One region of the Streptomyces lothianensis genome, then DNA from elsewhere that is predicted to be linked to it. Evidence: riboswitches for the same ligand, from Rfam matches in the RefSeq annotation. Region 1 holds a riboswitch; each other region holds the start of a gene.

The links. Region 1 has a riboswitch for cyclic di-AMP ahead of ACLF6P_RS26070 (M23 family metallopeptidase). Riboswitches for the same ligand answer to the same signal wherever they lie in the genome.
Region 2: linked by a shared signal. The riboswitch ahead of ACLF6P_RS23085 (transglycosylase family protein) and the one ahead of ACLF6P_RS26070 (M23 family metallopeptidase) in region 1 are both predicted to bind cyclic di-AMP.
Region 3: linked by a shared signal. The riboswitch ahead of ACLF6P_RS22545 (C40 family peptidase) and the one ahead of ACLF6P_RS26070 (M23 family metallopeptidase) in region 1 are both predicted to bind cyclic di-AMP.
Region 4: linked by a shared signal. The riboswitch ahead of ACLF6P_RS00705 (M23 family metallopeptidase) and the one ahead of ACLF6P_RS26070 (M23 family metallopeptidase) in region 1 are both predicted to bind cyclic di-AMP.

Annotation. Positions count from the first base shown of each region.
Region 1 covers NZ_JBLMKT010000074.1:69,756-75,276, forward strand. Annotated here, with positions in the region: gene ACLF6P_RS26060 (STAS domain-containing protein) at 1-101, shown strand, start outside; gene ACLF6P_RS26065 (SGNH/GDSL hydrolase family protein) at 98-907, opposite strand; gene ACLF6P_RS26070 (M23 family metallopeptidase) at 1,093-2,193, opposite strand; cyclic di-AMP (ydaO/yuaA leader) riboswitch at 2,198-2,359, opposite strand; gene ACLF6P_RS26075 (tyrosine-protein phosphatase) at 2,854-3,651, shown strand; gene ACLF6P_RS26080 (DUF6126 family protein) at 3,704-3,862, opposite strand; gene ACLF6P_RS26085 (helix-turn-helix domain-containing protein) at 3,859-4,497, opposite strand; gene ACLF6P_RS26090 (aspartate aminotransferase family protein) at 4,573-5,521, opposite strand, start outside.
Region 2 covers NZ_JBLMKT010000067.1:26,037-31,557, reverse strand. Annotated here, with positions in the region: gene ACLF6P_RS23095 (FtsB family cell division protein) at 1-252, opposite strand, end outside; gene eno (phosphopyruvate hydratase) at 408-1,694, opposite strand; gene ACLF6P_RS23085 (transglycosylase family protein) at 2,008-2,709, opposite strand; cyclic di-AMP (ydaO/yuaA leader) riboswitch at 2,713-2,881, opposite strand; gene ACLF6P_RS23080 (transglycosylase family protein) at 3,088-4,416, opposite strand; gene ACLF6P_RS23075 (cytochrome P450 family protein) at 4,633-5,521, opposite strand, start outside.
Region 3 covers NZ_JBLMKT010000065.1:23,646-29,166, forward strand. Annotated here, with positions in the region: gene ACLF6P_RS22540 (TauD/TfdA dioxygenase family protein) at 1-249, opposite strand, end outside; gene ACLF6P_RS22545 (C40 family peptidase) at 625-1,791, opposite strand; cyclic di-AMP (ydaO/yuaA leader) riboswitch at 1,798-1,944, opposite strand; gene pcrA (DNA helicase PcrA) at 2,262-4,781, shown strand; gene ACLF6P_RS22555 (M23 family metallopeptidase) at 4,906-5,521, opposite strand, start outside.
Region 4 covers NZ_JBLMKT010000008.1:653-6,173, forward strand. Annotated here, with positions in the region: one part of gene ACLF6P_RS00695 (IS5 family transposase) at 1-160, shown strand, start outside; one part of gene ACLF6P_RS00695 (IS5 family transposase) at 163-648, shown strand; tRNA gene ACLF6P_RS00700 (tRNA-Met) at 1,022-1,095, shown strand; cyclic di-AMP (ydaO/yuaA leader) riboswitch at 1,498-1,663, shown strand; gene ACLF6P_RS00705 (M23 family metallopeptidase) at 1,675-2,733, shown strand; gene ACLF6P_RS00710 (PrsW family intramembrane metalloprotease) at 2,878-4,422, opposite strand; gene trmB (tRNA (guanosine(46)-N7)-methyltransferase TrmB) at 4,571-5,380, opposite strand; gene lhgO (L-2-hydroxyglutarate oxidase) at 5,468-5,521, opposite strand, start outside.

The DNA of each region.
Region 1 (5,521 bases):
TCCTGCCCACACCGCCGGCGCCACCGGCACCTCCGGCACCTCCGCACCCGCGCCTCCGCACCCGCGGCGGCGATGACCGCGGGGCGCGGGACGCTTCCTAGAGCGGCATGAGGTTGGGGCGCTTGGCCTCGACGTGATCACCCGAGGACTCACCGCGCAGCCGCCGCCCGATCCACGGCACCAGGTACTCGCGCGCCCACTGGATGTCGTCTCGGCGCACCTCCAGCGTGGTGCGCGGCGGCATCTCGGGCCAGGGCTGGTCCGGGTCGGCCGGGACGGCGAGACCGAGCACCTGGGCGGCGCGCAGCGCGACGCGGGTGTGCCCCTCGGGCGAGAGGTGCAGCCGGTCGTCGTCCCAGGCGCGCCGGTCCTGCACCGAGCGCAGCGACCACAGGTCGAGGACCGGGCAGTCGTGGCGGTCGGCGATGGCCCGCACGTGCGCGGTGTACGTGGCGATCTTGCCGCGCAGATGCTTGAGGACCGGAACGTCACGGGTGTCGAAGCCGGTGGTCACCACCACCGTGCCGACTGCGGAGGTGAGCTCGGCGACCGCCCGCTCGAAGCGCTCGGCCACATCGTCGGGGTCGGTGCCGGGGCGGATGATGTCATTGCCGCCCGCGCAGAAGGAGACCAGCTCGGGGGACAGCTCCTTCGCCCGCGGCACCTGCTCCTCGACGATCTGGTCCAGGAGCTTTCCGCGCACGGCGAGGTTGGCGTAGCGGAAGCTGTGCTCGGGATGACGGTCGGCGAGCAGGACGGCGAGCCGGTCCGCCCAGCCGACGAAGGTTCCGTCGGGTCCGGGGTCGCCGACACCTTCGGTGAAGCTGTCACCGAGTGCCGCGTAGGAGGCGAAAGCCGCCGGTGTCACGGCGGCGCGGTCTGCGGAGGTCGTCGAGTCATCTGCCACGTCGGCATATTTTTCACCCCGAGACGTGACTTACGCCACCGTAACCACCCTTGACAACGGGTGACATAGACCACCGAGAAGGCGCGCCGGATGCGGAATACGCCCCAGGGGCCGCGGGACGTCGACGCCCGGTGTCCGGGCCGCGAAGGACACCGGACACCGGGCGTGCGGACGGCACGGGTGCCTCAGAGCGAGACGCCGTGGGAGCGCAGGTACGCCACCGGGTCCACGTCAGAGCCGTAGCCCGGGCCGGTGCGGACCTCGAAGTGCAGGTGCGGTCCGGTGGAGTTGCCGGTCGAGCCGACCAGGCCGATCCGGGTGCCGCCGGAGACGGTCTGGCCGGTGGAGACCGAGAGCTGCGACATGTGGGCGTACTGCGAGTAGTGGCCGTCGGCGTGCCGGATGACGACCTCGTTGCCGTACGCGCCGCTCCACCCTGCGGAGACGACGGTGCCCGCGCCGACGGCCCGGACAGGCGTGCCCGCGGCGGCCGCGAAGTCGGTGCCTGTGTGGTACCCGCTGGACCACATGGATCCGGCGGTGCGGTACTGCGTGGAGACGCCGGCGGCGACCGGGCGGGTGAAGCCGGAGGCGGTGGCGGCCTGCTCGGCGCGGGGTGCCTCCGCGGCCGCCTCGGCCGGGGCGGCCGCGGAGGCGGTGTCGGCCGCCGCCTCGGAGGAGGACTTCGCGGATGCGCCGGAGTCCGAGGAGCCGGAAGAGTCCGAGGAGCCGGAATCCGAGGAGCCGGAGTCCGAGGAGCCGGAGCGGGAGGCGCCCGAGCCCGACTCGGCGGCCGCACCCGAGGCCTTCCCTGCGGCCGCCGAGTCGGCATAGGCCTGCACCACGGCGCCGACCTTGAGCTTGAGGCCCGGGTGGATCAGGCCCGGGTCGGCGCCGACGGCCTTCTTGTTGGCGGCGTACAGCGGCTTCCAGCCGCCGTCGATGTCCTGCTCGGCGGCTATCGCGGAGAGCGAGTCACCTGCGACGACGGTGTACGTCTTGTCCGCGGACCCGGCGGACCCGGCGGCCTCGGCCGGGGCGGTCGAGGCGGCCCGGGCCTCGGCGGCCTGCGTCAGGGCAGCCTGCGCCAGGGCGGTCGGCGCGCTCTTCACCTGGACCGGGGCGATGCTCGCGGCCTGCGGCGCGGCGGTCTGCGGCGTGGCGGCGCTCGCACCCGTGGCGCCGAACAGCGGCAGCGCGAGGGCAGCGCCCCCGGTACCGGCGACGGCGAACGAGCGCGTCAGGCGGGTGGACTTGGGACGGCGATGCTTACCCTTCGCGGGCATGACGGATTCCTCTCCGGCGCCTGCGAGGTGAGCTGTCGGGTTCGGGCTGGAGATGCCCGGCCGCCCGAGGGCGACTTCACCCCAAGCCGCTCCGGTCGGGACCGGCGTCGGCGTCTTGCCAATGGGTCCCCCGCTCCTGCCGTACAAGGGTGTGCGGGTGAATTCCGGTGGCGGCAGGATTGGGCGTCCACCGGCTGTCGGTGACCGTAGGGGAGCGCGGGGCGGGAAACAAACACCTCAATTCCCGCGGGCCACACAGGACCTGACCCCTTTCGGGAAATGCCATGACGCTCCGTGGATGAACGATCTTCGATTTCCATACAGCTGCAGGAATTCACGGAAGAAGATCGCCACACACCGTCACGAATATGATCCCGCTCACGCCACACGACTCACCAGCCCTTAATTCAGGGCCAGTTACTCCTTAGGTGGCGAATCGGGCATTAAGGGAACCGGGGGCGTAGTCGATGTAACCGGCAGAGCCGCGACGATTCGCTTCCAGAATCGGCTGTTTCCGGCACAAAGCGGCGCCGGTGATCTCGCCCTCATCGGCTCCACAGCCGCCTGCCCCGGACCCCATGTCGTATCGTCGTTGGCATGTGCACCCAGTGCGCAGCACGCCGGCGGTCGGCGCCGGCGAACACTGTGGGAGGAGCCCCCGTGACACAGCACATCCCGTCGACAGAGCCGGAACTCGCCGGGGTGCGCAATTTCCGGGACGTGGGCGGCCTGCCGACGGTGGACGGCCGGCGCGTACGGCAGGGAGTGCTGTTCCGCAGCGGTCATCTGGCCCACGCCACCGCGACGGACACCGAGTTCCTCGCCTCGCTCGGGCTGCACACGATCTTCGACTTCCGTAACGCGGCGGACCAGCAGCAGGAGGGCCCGGATGTGGAGCTTCCCGGGGTGCGCAATCTGAACCTCCCGCTCACCGACCCGGCCGACGGCGCGGAGTTCTGGCAGATGGTGCGCGACGGCAGGGTCGAGGAGCTGCGCAAGATCCTCGGCGGGGGCAGGGCCGCGGCCCGGATGGCCACCACGTACCGCATGATCGTCCGGGACCGCACCCTCGATCACACCCGCGTGCTCGCGGAGCTGGCCGAGGACAGCGTCCCCGCGCTGATGCACTGCGCGGCCGGCAAGGACCGCGCCGGCCTGTCGGTGGCGGTGACGCTGCTCGCGGTCAGGGTCGAGCGGGAGGCGGTCGTCGCCGACTACCTGGAGTCCAACGCCAAGCACCGCCGCTACAAGGTGCACCGCTCCAGCGACGCCCCCGATGCCCGATCGGCCGAGGTGACAGAGCTGCTCAGCCCGCTGTTCGAGGCGCGCGCCGAGTATCTGGAGGCCGGTTTCGACGAGATGGAGCAGAACTGGGGCTCCGTCGAGCGGTACCTGGAGAAGGGGCTGGGCGTCACGCCGGAGATCCGCGAGAGGCTGCGGGCCAAGCTCCTGGACTGACCTGCCGGGTCACTGGCAGTGGACTGCCGGGTCACTGGCCGCGGACTGCGGGTCACTGGCCGCGCGCGCCGACCTCGAACAGCAGATATAGAAAGAACGCGAAGAAGTGCCCGACGACCAGGTAGACGAACAGTCTGATCGCCAGGCCGCGCGGGAACCTGTCCTCCATGGAACGGCGCCCCTTCGCACCGTCCTGCGGTCCGCTGCTCATCGGCTGCCTCCGGCCGTACGGGGGTGAGTGGCGCCGCCGCCGAGGCACAGCGCCTCCACCGAGCTCTGCAACAGCGTGTGGACGAAGAGGAGTTGGGCGCCTGCCTGCTCGGCCGCCGCGATACGGTGCGGCGTGGCCGAGTCGAAGTGGGCGCTGTCGCCGGGCTCCAGGGTGTACGCGCTGTCGGCGAGGTGCAGCCGCAGCCGTCCGTCGAGCACATACAGCCATTCCTCGCCGGGATGGACACGCACGATGTCGCCCTGCGCCCCGTACGGCACCTGGACGCGCAGCGCCTGCATACCGCGCCCGGGGGCTCCGGCCTGGCGGTAGGTCCAGCCACCGGCCAGGTTCGGTTCGGCTTCGGAGGCCCGGATCACCGACTGGCGTCCGGCGGGGGTCTCGCCGAGCAGTTCGCTGACCGTCGTACCGTAGACACGTGCCAGCGTGAGCAGCACCGGCAGCGAAGGCTGGCGCCGGCCGGTCTCGAGCCGGGACAGGTGTGCGGGCGACAGGCCCGCCGAGGCGGCGGCCGCTTCGAGGGTGAGCGCCGCACTGCGGCGCAGCGCCCTCAGCTGTGGTGCGACACCGAGCAGCGGTTCGCTCTGCTCCGGTGCCGCGGGGTCGGCAGGACTCATGCCCTCGATTCAGCCAGAGCTTTGCCTGTCCGGCAAATTTCTTGCCTCAGAGGCAAGGCGCGGCGGCTCCGCGATTCACCGCGGCCCGCCTCCCCGGTTCGCCACCGCCTGCTTCACCAGTGTCTTCCCGAAGTCCCACATGAGCGTCCCGCCGCTGTGCGCATCGTCCATCACCGCGGTGAACGCCTCGACGAACCGGTTCACCTCCCGCTCCCCCACGACCAGCGGCGGAATCAGTTTGATGACCTCCAGGTGGTCACCGGAGACCTGGGTCAGGATCCGGTGCTTCTGCAGCAGCGGCACCACCACCATCTGCGCGAAGAGTCCCTTGCGGGCGACCTGCAGCGCACTCCAGCGGCTGCGCAGCCGCAGCGAGCCGGGACGCCCGAACTCGATACCGATCATCAGCCCGCGGCCACGTACGTCGTGGAGCAGCTCATAGCGGTCCACGAGTGCCGCAAGCCGGGACTTGAGCAGTTCGCCGGTGACCCGGGCGTTGGCGACGGTCTGCTCGTCCTCCATGACGGCGAGCACCGCGAGGCCCGCCGCCATGGCCTGGGCGTTGGATCCGAAACTCGCGGAGTGCACGAGGACCCGGTCCATGGACGAGTAGACCTTCTTGAAGATCCAGTCCTTGCCCAGGGTCGCTCCGACCGGCACATAGCCGCCGGAGAGCGCTTTGGCCACGCACACCAGGTCGGGTTCGACGCCTTCCGCATGCTGGTAGGCGTAGAACGCGCCGGTGCGGCCGAGTCCCGTCTGCACCTCGTCGGCGATGAGCAGCGCCTTGTGCTGGTGCAGCAGCTCCTGCGCGGCGCGCAGATAGCCCGGCGGCGCCTCGTGGACGCCCTTGCCCTGGATCGGCTCGACGATCAGCGCGGCCACATCGCCCTTCTTCAGCTCCCTCGCCAGGGCGTCGAGATCGCCGAGGGCGACGGCGGTGTCCGGGAGCAGGGGTGCGAAGCCGTCCCGGAAACCGGACTCGCCGTTGACCGAGAGCGATCCGGTGGTCAGTCCGTGGAAG
Region 2 (5,521 bases), on a different contig from region 1:
CCGCTCCTCCTCGAGGAGCCGCTGCTGCTCGGCGATGTCGGCGCGCTGGGCCACGTACTGCCGTATCGGATACGCGAGCGCCACGATCAGCGAGCAGAGCACGAGCGCGAGCAGCGCCGCGCGGCCGGTGAGCCGGGAGCGGCGGGCTTGGCGGCGGGTCTGCGAACGGTAGACGCGGGCCGCGGTCTGCTCGCCGAGCAGCCGGATCCGGGTGGTGGTGGAGAACCGGTCCCGTTCCCTCGTCGCTCCCATGCCCTCGCCTCCCCTACGCGCGTACGTCCCCGCACACGGTACGGGACCGGGTACGGGGACGTACGTACGACTGGCTCAGCCGCTGCCGTTCGGCGGGACCGCCGAGCCCTTGGACTCAGCCCTCAAGCGAGGTGCTCAGCCCTCGATCAGGGTGCTCAGCCCTTGAACCGCGGGAACGCGCTGCGTCCGGCGTACACCGCGGCGTCGTCGAGGATCTCCTCGATGCGCAGCAGCTGGTTGTACTTGGCGACGCGCTCGGAGCGGGCCGGGGCGCCGGTCTTGATCTGGCCGCAGTTGGTGGCGACGGCCAGGTCGGCGATGGTGACGTCCTCGGTCTCGCCGGAGCGGTGGGACATCATGCACTTGTAGCCGTTGGACTGCGCGAGCGAGACGGCCTCGAGGGTCTCGGTGAGCGAACCGATCTGGTTCACCTTGACCAGGAGGGCGTTCGCGGAGCCCTCCTCGATGCCGCGGGCCAGGCGCTCCGGGTTGGTGACGAAGAAGTCGTCGCCGACGATCTGGACCTTGTCGCCCAGCTTGTCGGTGAGGACCTTCCAGCCCGCCCAGTCGTCCTCGAACAGCGGGTCCTCGATGGACACGAGCGGGTACGCGGAGACGAGCTCCTCGTAGTACGCGGTCATCTCGGCGGCCGACAGGGCCTTGCCCTCGAACTGGTACTTGCCGTCCTTGTAGAACTCGGAGGCGGCGACGTCGAGCGCGAGCGCGATCTGCTGGCCGGGGATGTAACCGGCCTGCTTGATGGCCTCGACGATCAGGTCGAGGGCCTCGCGGTTGGAGTCCAGGTTCGGGGCGAAGCCGCCCTCGTCCCCGAGGCCGGTGGCCAGGCCCTTGCTCTTCAGAACGGACTTGAGGGTGTGGTAGACCTCGGTGCCCCAGCGCAGCGCCTCGGAGAAGGACTCCGCGCCGATCGGGGCGATCATGAACTCCTGGATGTCCACGTTGGAGTCGGCGTGCGAACCGCCGTTGAGGATGTTCATCATCGGAACGGGCAGCAGGTGCGCGTTCGGGCCGCCCAGGTAGCGGAACAGCGGCAGGTCGCTGGCCTCGGAGGCGGCGTGGGCGACGGCAAGCGAGACACCGAGGATGGCGTTCGCGCCCAGCGAGCCCTTGTTGTCGGTGGCGTCCAGGTCGATCATGGCCTGGTCGATGAGGCGCTGCTCGGTGGCGTCGTAGCCCACGAGCTCCGGGCCGAGCTGCTCGATGACGGCCAGAACGGCCTTCTCGACACCCTTGCCCTGGTAGCGGTTGGCGTCCTTGTCGCGAAGCTCAACAGCCTCGAACGCACCGGTGGAGGCACCGGACGGAACAGCAGCACGACCCGTGCTGCCGTCGTCGAGGCCGACCTCGACCTCGACCGTGGGGTTACCTCGGGAGTCCAGGATTTCCCGGGCTACGACGACGTCGATGGACGGCACGAGCATCTCCTTCTGGGATGTGACGCAAGATGTGACGCGGTGGCGCAGGGGCTTCTTCGGCCTTGCGACAAGAGCCTAACCGCCCCGGAGCCTTCGGCCAGCCGACCGCCCGTCCCCTGGGACGAAAACTGGACCGAAGGCCTGCAATACGGGACAGGCGACCTCGCCCGGGAGAATCGTTACCGGCCAGTAATGGCGAGAGAGACCCGCCCCGGCGCGCACGGGGGAAGCGCGCCGGGGCGGGAGTATGGGGGAATCCGCCGGGGGGAAATCCGCCGGGGCGGGAGTGCGAGGGGGGAATCCGCCGGGGCGGGTCCGGTCAGCTCAGGTGGAGCTGCTGGCCGGGGTAGATCAGGTCGGCGTCGTCGATGATGTCGTCGTTCAGCTCGAACAGCTTCTGCCAGCCGCCCTCGACGTCGTGCGCCTCGGCGATCTTCGAGAGGGTGTCGCCGGTCTTCACCTTGTACTCGCCGTCACCCTTCTCGACCTTCTTGCCGGCCGGGGTCTCGACGGTCTTCTTCGCCTCGGGCTTCGGGGCGGACTCCTGCTCGGGGGCAGCCGAGGCGGCCTCGGTGGCCTCCTGCTGCGGAGCCTGCTGCTGGGCGGGCTGCTCCGCGGCGCCGCCGTTGTACGCGGCGCCGGAGAGGCCCACGCCGCAGCTCGGCCAGGCGCCCTTGCCCTGGCCCGCGAGGACCTTCTCGGCGATGGCTATCTGCTGGCTCTTGGTGGCCTGGTCGGCGGTGGGCGCGTACGCCGTGCCGCCGTAACCGGCCCAGGTGGAGGCCGAGAACTGGAGGCCGCCGTAGTAGCCGTTGCCCGTGTTGATCGACCAGTTGCCGCCCGACTCGCACTGCGCGACCTGGTCCCACTCGGAGGCGGTGGCGGCGGAGGCGGTGCCCGCGGCCATCAGCGGTGCGGCGACAACGGCGCCCGCGGCACCGGCCAGCGTGACGGCGCGGACGGCCTTCTCGCCCTTGGTCAGACGACGGTGCTTGCCGGTGCCTTTGCCCGAAAACAGCATGGAGTTTCCCCTCACCGACGCCTGCGAGGTGAGCTGTCGGGTTCGGGTGCAGTGAGTACCCGGTGCCCGATCAAATCGGACACTTCACCCCAAGCCGGGCCGACGGTCTTTCAACCGCCGCCCGCGGCGCAAACCTTGGGTCCCCCGCTCCTGCCTACGGCGCATGACGCGACGACTGTTCCCGTGCGACCGCCGGCAGGATTCGGCGTGCGGTCACCGGGGCCCACCAGTGGCGAGCGGTCACGACCGTAAACAGGCAAACCCCGGAAAGACAAAGAGAATCGGGGGACGTGAGACCCATCTCTCACTTCCCCCGAAGCTCCTTTATTACGGACATTCACGGCCGAACTGACCCGCGCCCGCACCGCCGTTACGGCATCACTTCCCGCCGAGGCGCAGGCCCTGACCGGGCACGATGAGATTCGGATCATCGCCGATGGCCTTGCGATTGCCCTCGTAAAGGGAAGCCCAGCCACCCTCGACTTGCTGCTCGTCGGCGATCGTTCTGAGAGTGTCGCCGGGGCGCACGATGTACGTGGCGTCCTTGGCGCCCGTGGCGTCCGACCCACCCGAAGCGCCCGCGGTATCCGAGGTGTCCGTTTCGTCGGCGGCGTCGTCGCCACTGTCGCCCGCGTCACGGGTGGAGTCATCGCCGGACGAGGCATGGCGGCCCGAGGAAGTGCGCTCGGCGTCGGCGGAGTCGTCGGCGGCGCGATCGCCGCGGTGGCGACCGCCGGCGGATGCGTCAACGGGGCCGTCGGGGGAAGCGGTCGGGTCCTCGGGGGACTTGCCCGGCTCGGCGCTCTCGCCGGTACCGTCGGTCGCGCCCGCCTCACCGGAATCGCCGGATCCGCCAGCCCCGCCCGATGCGCCGGAATTGGGCAGGTCCTCCGGAATGTCCAGGCCTCCCGAGGCGCCACCGCCAGGGGCGTCGAAGCCCCAGTCGCTCTCGATGCCGTACAGCGGGAAGCCGGGCAGAGACGGCGTGACCGGCACGGACGGCTCGGACGGCTCGGAGGCGCCGGGGAGGTCCTCGGCGCCTGAGGGAGCAGAAGGGTCCAAGGAGCCGACAGAGCCGGAAGGACCGAAGGGATCGAAGGGCGTGGAGGGATCCGAGGGGCCTGAGGGGGCTGAGGGATCAAAGGCATCAGAGTCCGTCGCCCCTTCGCCGCCGGAGCCACCCGGCTCACCCGAGCCCTCCGGCCTCCCCTCGTCGGGCCGGTCGGACCGGTCGGACCGGTCGGACGCGCCCGCGCCGCCCGACGTACCGGACTCACCGGCCCCGGCAGCCGCCCCGGAGTCACCAGAGCCACCGGAACTTGCGCGACCGGCCCCTTCGCCACCGCCACCGGGCACATCCCGGGCCTCAGGACTCTGCGCCCCCAGCCCGAGCCCGGCGATCGGCCCGCACGTGGCCCACGCCTGGTCGCCGCGCGCCGCAAGTGCCTGCTCGGCGACGGCTATCTGCTCGGAGCGGCTGGCCAGGTCAGCGCTCGGCGCGTACGCGAGTCCGCCGAACTCCTCCCAGGTCGCCTGGTCGAACTGCAGCCCGCCGTAATAGCCGTTGCCGAAGTCCGCACTCCACACCCCACCGCTCTCGCACTCGGCGAGCCGGTCCCACTGCGCGCCGTCGGTGGCGCTCGCGCTCGTCGCGGCGAGCAGCGGCAGGGCGAGCGCGGAGCCGGTCACACCGGCTGCGACGACCACGGCGGGGGCCTGGCGGGGGCGACGGTGACGACCGTTCCCGGAAAGCATCTGAACGCCTTTCGCGTGACTGCACTGCTTCGACCGCACTGCTGCGACAGCCGAGTTGAGCCGTACTGCTGTGACAGCTGAGCTAAGCCGTGAACGTAGCCGCAATCGAACGTCAGTCACAAGTCGATGCAGCACAGATCACGCGAACATCACAATTCTGATGTCGCGTCACACGCGAGAGGGTGACTGCACGTTGGAACTGCGGCCGCCTTCCGGCGTGAACTCGACGGGCAGAGCGCGCAATCCACGCATGATGAGCCCCCCACGCCACCGCAGATCGCCCTCATCCCCCGCAAGCCGGAGATCCGGCAGTCGCGTGAGGAGCGTGGCGATGGCCGCCTGCCCCTCCAGGCGGGCCAGCGGTGCGCCGAGGCAGTAGTGGATCCCGTGTCCGTAGCCGAGGTGCTGGTTGTCGCGGCGGGCGAGGTCGAGGGTGTCGGGTTCCGTGAAGCGCGCCGGATCGCGGTCGGCCGCGGCGAGGACGACGAGGACCGGATCGCCGGCCGCGATCTCCTGGCCGCCGATGGTGAGCGGCTCGGTGGCGAACCGCCAGGTGGCGAGCTCCACGGGCCCGTCGTAGCGCAGCAGCTCCTCGATGCCGGTCTCCAGGAGGCCACGCTCTCCGGCGGCCAGCGAGGCGTGCAGGCGGGCGCGTTGCTCAGGATGACGGAGAAGTTGGAATGTCCCGTTACCGACCAAATTGACCGTAGTTTCGAAACCTGCAAAAAGGAGGATGAACGCCATCGCTGCGGCCTCGTTCTCCGTGAGGTGCTCGCCATGGTCGCTCGCCCGGATCAGACCCGAGAGCAGATCCTCGTCCGGAGCCGGATGTTCGGGCAGTTCGGCACGCTTGCGGTGGATCAGGTCGGCGAGATAGCCGCGCATCTTCTTGACCGAGCGGGCCACCCCGCCGCGCGGCCCGCCGCCGTGGCGGATCATCATGCCCGCCCAGTCGCGGAAGTCGTCCTGGTCCTCGGCCGGAACACCGAGCAGATCGCAGATCGCGTAGATGGGGAGCGGGAAGGCGAAATCGTGGATCAGATCCGCGCTGCCCTGC
Region 3 (5,521 bases), on a different contig from region 1:
GAAGAACAGCACCTTCCATTCGAGCAGCGCCCGGTTCAGCTCCTCGCGCAGGGCGGGGGTGAGCGGGCGGGAGAGGTCGACGCCTCGGATCTCGGCACCGATGACCGGGCCCTGCGGCACGACCTCGAACAGTTCGTACGGACGTGCCTCCCAGCCGTCCGGGACGCGGCGCAGGCTGCGGCGCCCTTCGTACATGCCGGCGGCGGGGACGCGGGCCTCGCGGAGCAGGGAGGGGGTGACGATCGTCATCGTGATGATCCTCGAGCGGTGGGTGAACGGGTCGGGCAGCCCGCACGGATCGGAATTCCGCGCGCGGCCGAGGCATGCGGAGGGGCTGTCCCATGTGGCCGACTGGAAGGGGCTGCCCCCTGAAGCCGACCGGAAGGGGAAGCCCCTGCAGCTAGCGACCCGATCGCTCGCACCCGCGCCGCCACGGGACCAGGAAGGTCTCGGCGGCGGCGGTCAGGTGCTGGATCATGCGTGCCATTGTGGGACCCGGGGCGCTGGACGGTCAATCGCGGCCGCCCGCCGCGCACGAGGGGCGGGCACCGGGCGCACCGGGCGGGCACCGGGCGCACCGGGCGGGCACCGGGCGCACCGGGGCGGAGACCGCGGACCGGATGCTCAGGCCGGACGCACGACGCTGTGGATCGGCATGTAGTAGATCGACTCGACCCGCACGTTGGTGCCCGGCTTCGGCGCGTGGATCATCTCGCCGTTGCCGATGTAGAGGCCCACATGGCTGATGTCGTCGTAGAAGAAGACCAGGTCGCCCGGTTTGGCGTTGTCGACGCTGACGGTCGTGCCCGCGTTCACCTGGTCCCAGGTGGTGCGCGGCAGTGAGATGCCCGCCTCCGCCCAGGCCTGCTGGGTGAGGCCGGAGCAGTCGTACGAATCGGGCCCGGCCGCGCCCCAGACGTACGGCTTGCCGATCTGGGCGCGCGCGAACTCGATGGCCTTGGCGGCCTTCGCGGCGTAGGAGTCGTCGGGGGCGGGGTCGGCGGGCTGCTCGCTCGCCTCCTCTTCCTCCTCCTGTGCGGCTTCCTCCCGGGCGGCCTCCTCGGCGGCCTGACGCCTGGCCTCCTCCTCCGCTGCCTGCTGGCGGGCCAGCTCCTGGGCCTTGCGCTCGGCCTCGGCCTTCCGCTTGCGCTCCAGCTCGGCCAGGCGCTCCTTCTCCTCGGCCGTCAGCTTCGCGAGCAGCTCGCGCGCCTCGCCCAGCTTCTTCTGCACGTCCTTCTTGCTGGTCTTCAGCTCGGACTCGGCCTCGCTGAGCTGCGCCAGGGAGTCGGTGGCCTCGCCCCGCTTCTTGTCGGCCTCGGTCTGCAGCCGCTGGAAGTCCTCGACTGCCTTGTGCTGCTGGCCGGAGAGACGCCCCATGAGCTGGCGGCGCGCGAAGTAGTCGTCGGGATCGTCCGAGAGCAGCAGGACGGCGGTGTCGGAGGTGCCGCCGCTGCGGTACTGCGCGGCGGCGATCTGCCCCAGTTCGCGCCGGGCCTCGTTGACCTTCTCGGTGCGCTTGGCGACCTCGTCCTGGAGATCGTTGAGCTTGCCGCGCTGCTGTTCGGTGCGCTCCTTGGCGAGGTTGTACTTCTGGGTGGCGGTGCCCGCCTCGCGGTACAGGGCGTCGACCTTCTTCTGCACCTCCTCCAGGGAGGGCTTCTCCGGCTCGCTGCGCGGGGCGGCGTTCGCCGTCTGTGCGAGCAGGGCGACGGAGGTGAGGGCGGCCGAGGTGATCCCGACGGCGTGTGACGTACGTATGCGACTGGTCCGCGGCTTGCGGTGCGAGGCCAAGGCCGGCGCTCCTTCCAGTGGGCGCCTACCGGGTTAGCTGTCGGGTTCGGGCGCAGGAAGGTCTGCCCTACGGGACGGTGGGGGCTGTCCCGATTCACCCCAAGGTCTGGTGGGTCCCCGGCTCCGGGTTGCCGTGCTCGGCGCTTCGGACTCGGCGCAGGCCGCCCGTTCCCGGCGTCGATCGCCGGTGGGGGTACGGGCCGCCCGCGCAGCACGCTAGCCAACTCGTGTGGCAGCTGTGAAGGTTGGTGTTCGATATGCCCGATACTTTTTCGTGACTTTCGCGGGGCGGGGTCGTTGGCGGCCTCTTCGGGCCTCTTTCGGACGCTTCCGGCCTCTTCCGGATGCTTCCGGAGGGGCCCGGGAGAGGCTCGCGAGGGGCCTGGGAAGGGCCGGGCGTGTCCGGCGAGGCGTCGCTCTCGTAGAACCCGGACCGGGTTGTCACACCGGGCGCCTAGACTCGGTAGGCGATGAGCAGCCTCTTTGACGACAGTTTTCTGGCGGGCCTCCAGGCCAAGGGCCGGTCCGGGCACGAGCCCGAGGACCACGGCCCCCCGCCGCCTCCCGAGGACGAGGGCCCGGAAGAGATTCCGGCGGACCTGTTCGGCGGGAGGTTCGACGCGCCCGCGCACCCGCCCGCGCACCGGGAGGCGTACTACCGCGACGGCGCCCCGCGCCCGGTCCTGGACAGCGCGGCCCTCCTGGAGGGGCTGAACGAGAACCAGCGCGCCGCCGTCACCCACAGCGACACCCCGCTGCTCATTGTGGCCGGCGCCGGCTCGGGCAAGACCCGCGTCCTGACCCACCGCATCGCGTATCTCCTCGCCGAGCGGAATGTGCACCCGGGTCAGATCCTCGCGATCACCTTCACCAACAAGGCCGCCGGTGAGATGAAGGAGCGCGTCGAGGAGCTGGTCGGCCCGCGGGCGGGCGCGATGTGGGTGATGACCTTCCACAGCGCCTGCGTACGGATCCTGCGCCGCGAATCGAAGAAGCTCGGCTTCACCTCCTCCTTCTCGATCTACGACGCCGCCGACTCGAAGCGCCTCATGGCCCTCGTCTGCCGTGACCTGGAACTCGACCCGAAGCGCTTCCCGCCGAAGTCCTTCACCGCGAAGGTCTCGGGCCTCAAGAACGAGCTCGTCGACGAGGAGGACTTCGCCGCCCGGGCAGCCGACGGCTTCGAGAAGACCCTCGCCCAGGCCTATGCGATGTACCAGGCCCGGCTGCGCGAGGCCAACGCCCTCGACTTCGACGACCTGATCATGACCACGGTCAACCTGCTGCGCGCCTTCCCGGACGTCGCCGAGCACTACCGCCGCCGCTTCCGGCACGTGATGGTCGACGAGTACCAGGACACCAACCACGCCCAGTACGCCCTCGTACGCGAACTCGTCGGCACCGGCGCACACGAGGAGGACGTACCGCCGAGCGAGCACGACCTGCCGCCCGCCGAGCTGTGCGTGGTCGGTGACGCCGACCAGTCCATCTACGCGTTCCGCGGCGCCACCATCCGCAACATCCTCGACTTCGAGGACGACTACCCGGACGCGACCACGATCCTCCTGGAGCAGAACTACCGCTCCACCCAGACCATCCTCTCCGCCGCCAACGCGGTCATCGAGCGCAACGAGTCACGCAGGCCCAAGAACCTGTGGACCAAGGCGGGCTCGGGCGCGCAGATCACCGGCTATGTCGCCGACACCGAGCACGACGAGGCCCAGTTCGTCGCCGACGAGATCGACCGCCTCACCGACGCGGGCGAGGCGAAGACCGGCGACGTCGCGGTCTTCTACCGTACGAACGCACAGTCCCGCGTCTTCGAAGAGATCTTCATCCGCGTCGGCCTGCCCTACAAGGTCGTCGGCGGCGTCCGCTTCTACGAGCGCAAGGAGGTCCGGGACGTCCTCGCCTACCTGCGCGTCCTCGCCAACCCCGAGGACACCGTCCCGCTGCGCCGCATCCTCAACGTGCCCAAGCGCGGCATCGGCGACCGCGCCGAAGCGATGATCGACGCGCTCTCCCTCCGCGAGAAGATCACCTTCCCGCAGGCCCTGGTCCGCGTCGACGAGGCGTACGGGATGGCGGCCCGCTCCGCCAACGCCGTCAAGCGCTTCAACACGCTGATGGAGGAGCTCCGTACGATCGTCGAATCCGGCGCGGGCCCCGCCACCGTCCTGGAGGCCGTCCTGGAGCGGACCGGATACCTCGCCGAACTGCAGGCCTCCACCGACCCGCAGGACGAGACCCGCATCGAGAACCTCCAGGAACTCGCCGCCGTGGCCCTGGAGTTCGAACAGGAGACGGAGGAAGGGGAGACGGGGACGCTCGCCGACTTCCTGGAGCGGGTTGCGCTCGTCGCCGACTCCGACCAGATCCCGGACGAGGACGAGGACGGCTCCGGCGTCATCACCCTGATGACCCTGCACACCGCCAAGGGCCTCGAATTCCCCGTCGTCTTCCTGACCGGCATGGAGGACGGCGTCTTCCCGCACATGCGTGCGCTCGGGCAGACCAAGGAACTGGAGGAGGAGCGCCGCCTCGCGTACGTGGGCATCACCCGCGCCCGCGAACGGCTCTACCTCACCCGCTCCACCCTCCGCAGCGCCTGGGGCCAGCCCTCCTACAACCCGCCCTCCCGCTTCCTCGAGGAGATCCCCGCCCAGCACCTGGAGTGGAAGCGCACCGGCGCCACCGTGCCCGCGCCGGTCGCGAAGGGCGGCCCGGCGGCCTCCGTCGCCGCCTCGCTCTCCTCCTCGATGGCGGCGCGCGCCGGGCGCGGCGGACCGTCCGGCTTCGCCACCCGCCGCGCGGGCGACAAGCCGGCGGTCTCCCTCGCGGTCGGCGACCGGGTCACCCACGACCAGTTCGGGCTCGGCACGGTCGTCGGCGTCGAGGGCTCCGGCGACAAGGCGCGGGCCACGATCGACTTCGGGGATCCGAAGCCGAAGGTGCTGCTGCTGCGGTACGCGCCGGTCGAGAAGCTGTAGACGGATACGCGAAGGGGTGGCCTCCGTCGTGGAGGCCACCCCTTCGCGTATTCATGAAGGATCCAAGCTCTGTCGGCTCAGCTCAACACAGCTCAGCTCGGCTTCAGGTCTGCTTCAGGTCAGGTCACGTCGGGTCGAGGCCGTGGTTGCGCAGCCAGGTCAGCGGGTTGATCGCCGAACCACCGGCCGGGCGGACCTCGAAGTGCAGGTGCGGTCCGGTGGAGTTGCCCGAGTTGCCCGAGTACGCGATCACATCGCCGGCCTTGACCGAGCCGCTGCGGATCTTGGTGCTGGACAGGTGGCAGTACCAAGTCTCGGTGCCGTCGGGCGCGGTCACGATCGCCATGTTCCCGTACGCGCCGTTCCACTGCGTCCGTACGGTGCCGTCCGTCGCGGCGAGCACCGGCGTGCCGTAGGAGACGGGGAAGTCGATGCCCGAGTGCACGGACATCCAGTTCACCCCGGCCTGCCCGTAGTACGCGCTGAGCCCGTGCCTCTTCACCGGCAGCGAGAACTTGGGCCGCAGCGCCTCCTTGCGGGCGGCCTCCTCGGCCTTGCGCTTCTTCTCGGCCTCCTGGCGCGCCTTCAGGTCGAGGCGCTCCTGCGTACGGCTCGCGCGGTCCGCGAAGTCGTCGGCATCGGCGGAGAGGGCCGCGAGCCGGGTGTCGAGCTTGCTGTTCGCGGCGACCGTCTCGACTGCTCCGGGGTCGGGGGCGGCCTGCGTCTTCGGCTCCTCGCCC
Region 4 (5,521 bases), on a different contig from region 1:
GGCCGTCGACGGCACCTGGGAGCGGGTCTTCATCGCCCTGCTGGCACAGGCCGACGCGGATGAGGAACTCGACTGGGCCGTGTCGGTGGACTCCACGATCGTGCGGGCCCACCAGCACGCGGCCGGAGCCCGCAAAAAGGGGCCCCGGTCGGCGAACCCGACGACCATGCCATCGGCCGCTCCTGCGGCGGACTGACCACGAAAATCCACCTCGCCGCCGATGCCCGCTGTCGGCCTCTGGCGTTCGTTCTCACCGCGGGCCAGGCCGGTGACGCACCTGCTTTCACCGAGGTCATGGCCCGCCTGCGCGTTCCCCGTCGGCGAGGACGGCCCCGCACCAGGCCAGACCTGGTCCTGGCCGACAAGTCGTACTCCTCCCGCGCGATCCGCGAGCACCTCCGCAGGCGCGGCGTCCGGGCAGTGATCCCCGTCCCCGCGGACCAGCGCGGACACTGGCTCCGTCGGGGCAGCCGCGGCGGCAGGCCACCGGCCTTCGACCGAGAGACCTACGAGCGGCGCAACACCGTCGAGCGGTGCATCAACCGCCTGAAACAATGGCGAGGGATCGCCACCCGCTACGAGAAGACGGCCACCATCTACCTGGCCGGACTCCACATCGCGGGCATCTTCCTCTGGTCCACCCACTGATCCAAACGAAACGCCCTAACTCCCTGCGGGCATCACGTCGCCTCGATGAATCGGGCGACGCTCGCCGCCGACGACAGGTCTCCTGAGTCCTGACCGCGAGCATGGCGAAGCGCCTGTACCCGCGGACGCCCTGCTCGGGGTGGTCCGGCTCCTCACGGTCAGGGCGTGCGTCATCTGCCTCCCGGTCCGGCGGGATGTGCCTCGTCCGAGGCCCCGTCGGGCGGCGGGCTCAGGAGGCGGCGAGCGGGGCTCCTGGGCCGTTCCCCCGGCTGAGTCCCGATCCGCAGACCAGGGCCCCGACAGACCCGCGGGGCGGAGAGCGGTGCGTGTGGTCGGAGGTGTCGCTCTGATGGCGTATAGTTGATTTCACCGACGCGGGGTGGAGCAGCTCGGTAGCTCGCTGGGCTCATAACCCAGAGGTCGCAGGTTCAAATCCTGTCCCCGCTACGAGAACGAAGGCCCGGTACGTGAAAGCGTGCCGGGCCTTCGGCATGTCCGGCCCCGTGTGAGGAGTCCGAAATGCGCGCCGGGGTACGTGTAGGGGCTGCGGCAGGGCGCCCGCGGCGCCCACGTCCCTCTCCTCGCGCGGTGCCCACGCCCCCCTCCTCGGCGTCACCCATGGTGACCAACGGGGAGCCCTCCGCATAACAATTGACGAAACGTCAGAAAATCGGCGGGCGTGAGCCCCTTCAACTTGCCTGGAATCTCGCCCGTTTTGGGGCCATGTTGCCCGATAAGTCCAGGCCAAAGCCGCTAACGATCTGTCGGAACGGCTTGGAATCCCGGGCCCGCTTCTATTAACGTTCGATAACGCAGCGCGGTCGTCCCAGCCGTCACAAGAGATGGCTCCGTGCTCACGCGCTTAATCCCGCAAGGGAGCCGGGGAACCACCATCTTGGGGTGAATCGGGCAGGCGGCACCTCTTCCAGGGGTGTACGCAAGGTGTCAACGCCCGTAGGAAACCTTCCTGTTCCGAACCCGTCAGCTAACCCGGTAGGCGAGAAGGAAGGAAAGGAGTCCGCCCCCGTGGCGACCCCCGCAGGCCGTGGCAGCACCTCCGAGTCCCCGTATTTCGCGGACGGGACCCAGGAGTTCAGGTTCGAGGACCAGCCTTTCGAGGAGTGGAACCCGACCGAGGAGTCCATCCGTCCGGTACGCGGCCGGCACCGCGTCGCCAAGCAGCGCGGCGGACTCGCCCGCAGCTCCACCGTGCTCGGCGTCGGCGTCATCGCCGCCGTGGGCGCGGGCGGTATCGCGAGCGCGAAGGACAGGCCGCCGGTACCGATCTCCATGCCGGACCTCGGTGAGCAGGCCAAGAAGCTCCCCGTCGTCGGCGACCTGATAGCCGACGACGCCGCATCCGAGGCCCCCGAGCAGGCCACCGTCGCCCAGGCCGCCGGGGCCACTCAGCCCCTGGCCGTCGACGGCTCCGGCTCGCAGGACGAGGCCGCCACCGACGCCGGTGAGGCCCTGCGCGCCCGCATCCTGGAGCAGGCACAGAACCAGGAGAACGAGGCGGAGGCCGCCGAGCAGGCCGCCGCAGAGCAGGCAGCGGCAGAGAAGGCCGCGAAGGAAGCGGCCGAGCAGAAGGAAGCCGCCGAGAAGGAAGCGGCGGAGGTCAAGCGCAAGGCGGAGGAGGAGGCCAGGCGCAAGGCCGAGGCGGAGCGCCTCGCCAAGCTCGCCGCGAGCTACTCGCTCCCCACCTCCTCGTACACGATCACCTCGACCTTCGGGCAGGCCGGCTCGATGTGGGCCTCCGGCTCGCACACGGGCCTGGACTTCGCCGCCCCGAGCGGCACCCCGATCAAGTCCGTGCACACGGGCACCGTCAAGGAGGCCGGCTGGTCCGGCTCGTACGGCTACCGCACCGTCGTCGAGCTCGAGGACGGTACGGAGCTGGCGTACAACCACCAGTCGTCCATCGGTGTCAGCGTCGGCCAGAAGGTCACGACCGGCGATGTCATCGGCCGCGTGGGCTCCACCGGCAACTCCACCGGTCCGCACCTGCACTTCGAGGTCGAGACCGCGGGCGGCTCGCTCATCGACCCGATGGCCTGGCTGCAGAGCAAGGGCCTCAACCCCTGATCAGGCCCGCAGCGCGCACGCTCTGATCACTCCCGAACCCCGGCAGTCCTGACGGCAACCCCCCGACGTCAGGGCTGCCGGTTTTGGCATGTGCAGGTGCATGTGTATGGGCATGTGCATGGGCGGGTGTGGGAGTGCTCTCGGTTACGTGTGCAGGCCCCGGTAGCCCGCGGGTGGCGCGTACGGCGGCGGGGCATGCGGGCTCGGGGCCTGCGGGTGCGGGGTCTGCGGGTTCGGCGCGTACGGTCCCGGGGCGTGCGAGCCGCCCGGGGCCGTCGGCCCGCCGGGCCCCGGCTGGACCGGGATGCGCGGCGGGTACGGAATGGCCGAGGTGTGCGGCGGGGGCTGCATGCCCGGTGCGTACGGCATGGGACGCATCGGCGGCAGGTACGGGGCCGGGGCGAGGACCGGGCCGTACGGGTTGGCCCAGGGCGTGGGCGGCTGCGGGAAAGCCGGTGCCGTGACGCGGGCCGCGTGGTCGAGGGCCGGGCGCGCCACCTCACGCCGGTACCAGAGCGCCTGCAGCAGCTCCGCCTCCCGTGCGACGAAATCGGCGCCCGCACGGCCGCTTCGGCCCCGGTGCCGCAGGAAGGCCAGGGCGGTGGCGAGCGAGATGTACTCGCGGACCGCACGCGCCGCCTCCGGCCCGCCGGCCTTGCCGTAGCTCTGCTTCGGGAACCTGCGCGCCTGGCGGCGGGCGCGCAGCGTGCCGAGTACGTACGGCTCGGGGACGGTGAGCCAGCCGGCCGCGACGTAGGCGGGCAGCTCCTCGCGTACGGTGCGCAGCTCGCGCTGGCGGCTGTGGATCGTCAGCCAGGTCAGCAGGCCGAACGCGGGAACCATGAAGCCGAGGTAGACGGCGAAGAAGCCGAGGCCGCCGAAGACGGCGGAACCGTTCCAGGCGGCGTGCATGCCCATCGCGAGCAGCAGCCCGCCGAGCGGGAACAGGACACGGCGTACGCGCTGGCGGTCGGCGGCGAGGGCGGCGAAGCCGAAACCGATGCCGGTCAGGACCGTGAACAGCGGGTGGGCGAAGGGCGACATCACGATGCGGACGAAGAAGGTCGCCGTGGTGACGGAGGCGAAGCCGATACCGGTGGTGCCGTAGGTCTCGTCGGTGCCGTAGGCGTTGCCGAGATAGAGGATGTTCTCGGTGAAGGCGAAGCCGGTGGCGGTGATGCCGGCGACCACCACGCCGTCGACGAGCCCCTTGAAATCGCGCCTGCGGAACAGGAAGAGCAGCAGGATCGCCGCCGCCTTGACCGTCTCCTCGACGACCGGGGCGACCACGGTGGCGCCGAGGGTGTCGGCGCTCGACGGGTCGGCGGTACGGGTGGCTATCCAGTGGGTCGCGAAGGAGTTCGCGATGATCGCTATCAGGGCCGAGGCGCAGGCACCCCAGGCGAAGGCGAAGAGGAGGTTCCGCCAGGGGGCCGGTTCGACCCGGCCCAGCCAGCGGAAGGCGGCTATCAGGAGCGGTACGGGGAACACCGCGAGGCCCAGGCCGACGAGGAAGCCCTCGGTGCCGGTCTCCTTGCGGACCAGTTCGAGGATCACCAGGCCGGACAGGGCGAGCAGGGTGATCAGCGCGCCCGCCTTCACAGCGCGGCGCTGCCACCAGTGCGCGGGCCCGATGAGACCTGCCGTCGGGTTGGGCGGTGCGTGCGGAGGCTGAGGCGGAGCGTTCACCCCCTGACCCTAACGATCGTGCAGGGGCGGACGCGACGGATTCTTTTCCGTGGAGCCGTTTTCCGTGGAGCCGCCGTCCGCGGAGCCGCGTTCCGTGGAGCCGCTGTCCGCGAAGCGGCCTTCCGTGGAGCGCCGCCTCCTGCGGGAGCTATCTCCGCAGGAAGATCAGGTCGTGGACCACATGGTCCTTGTCGAGGCCCTTGCCCTCGAAGCGGGTCAGCGGGCGGAATGCGGGGCGTGGGGTGTAGCCGCCGTCGGGCTGCGAGTTCGTGAAGTCCGGGTGGGCTTCGAGGACCTCCAGCATCTGCTCCGCGTAGTCCACCCAGTCCGTGGCGCAGTGGATGAAGGCGCCCGGCCTCAGGCGGGAGGCGGCGAGGGTGAGGAACTCCGGCTGGATGATGCGGCGCTTGTGGTGGCGCTTCTTCGGCCACGGGTCCGGGAAGTACACGCGCAGGCCGTCGAGGGAATCGGGGCGGAGCATCTCGGTGAGCAGGATGACCGCGTCGCCGTTGGCCACGCGGACGTTGTCGAGTCCGCCTGCCTCCGCGAGACCGAGGAGGTTGCCCTGGCCGGGGGTGTGGACGTCCACGGCGAGGATGCCGGTGTCCGGGTCGTCCGCGGCCATCTGGGCGGTGGCCTCGCCCATGCCGAAACCGATCTCCAGGACGGCCGGGCGGCCCCCGAACATCTCGTTCAGATCGAGGCGCTGCCTGCCGTCGATCTCGATGCCCCACTTCGGCCACAGCCGACGCAGGGCCTCGCCCTGGCTGGTGGTGACGCGGCTGCGGCGGGGCTGGAAGCTGCGGATCCTGCGGTCGAAGTGCGAGCCGGCCGGATCCGGGCTCGGGCCCTCGCCCTCGGCGAAGCGCCGGTTCTTCTCCGCGCGTGCGGCGGAGGCGGCGGCGCGGGTTTCGTCGTCGTACGGGTCGGGCGCGGGGGTTCTGGTTTCCTCGGACACAGTGAGGTGATTCTACGGAGGGTCGGGTGCGGGTGCGTCCGGGCTGGTCCTGGCTGGGCCTGGCTGGGCTGAGCTGGGCCCACGCCTTCAAGCGCCGGACGGGCCGAGGCCGGCCAGAACCCGACGTGCCACCTCCCGCCC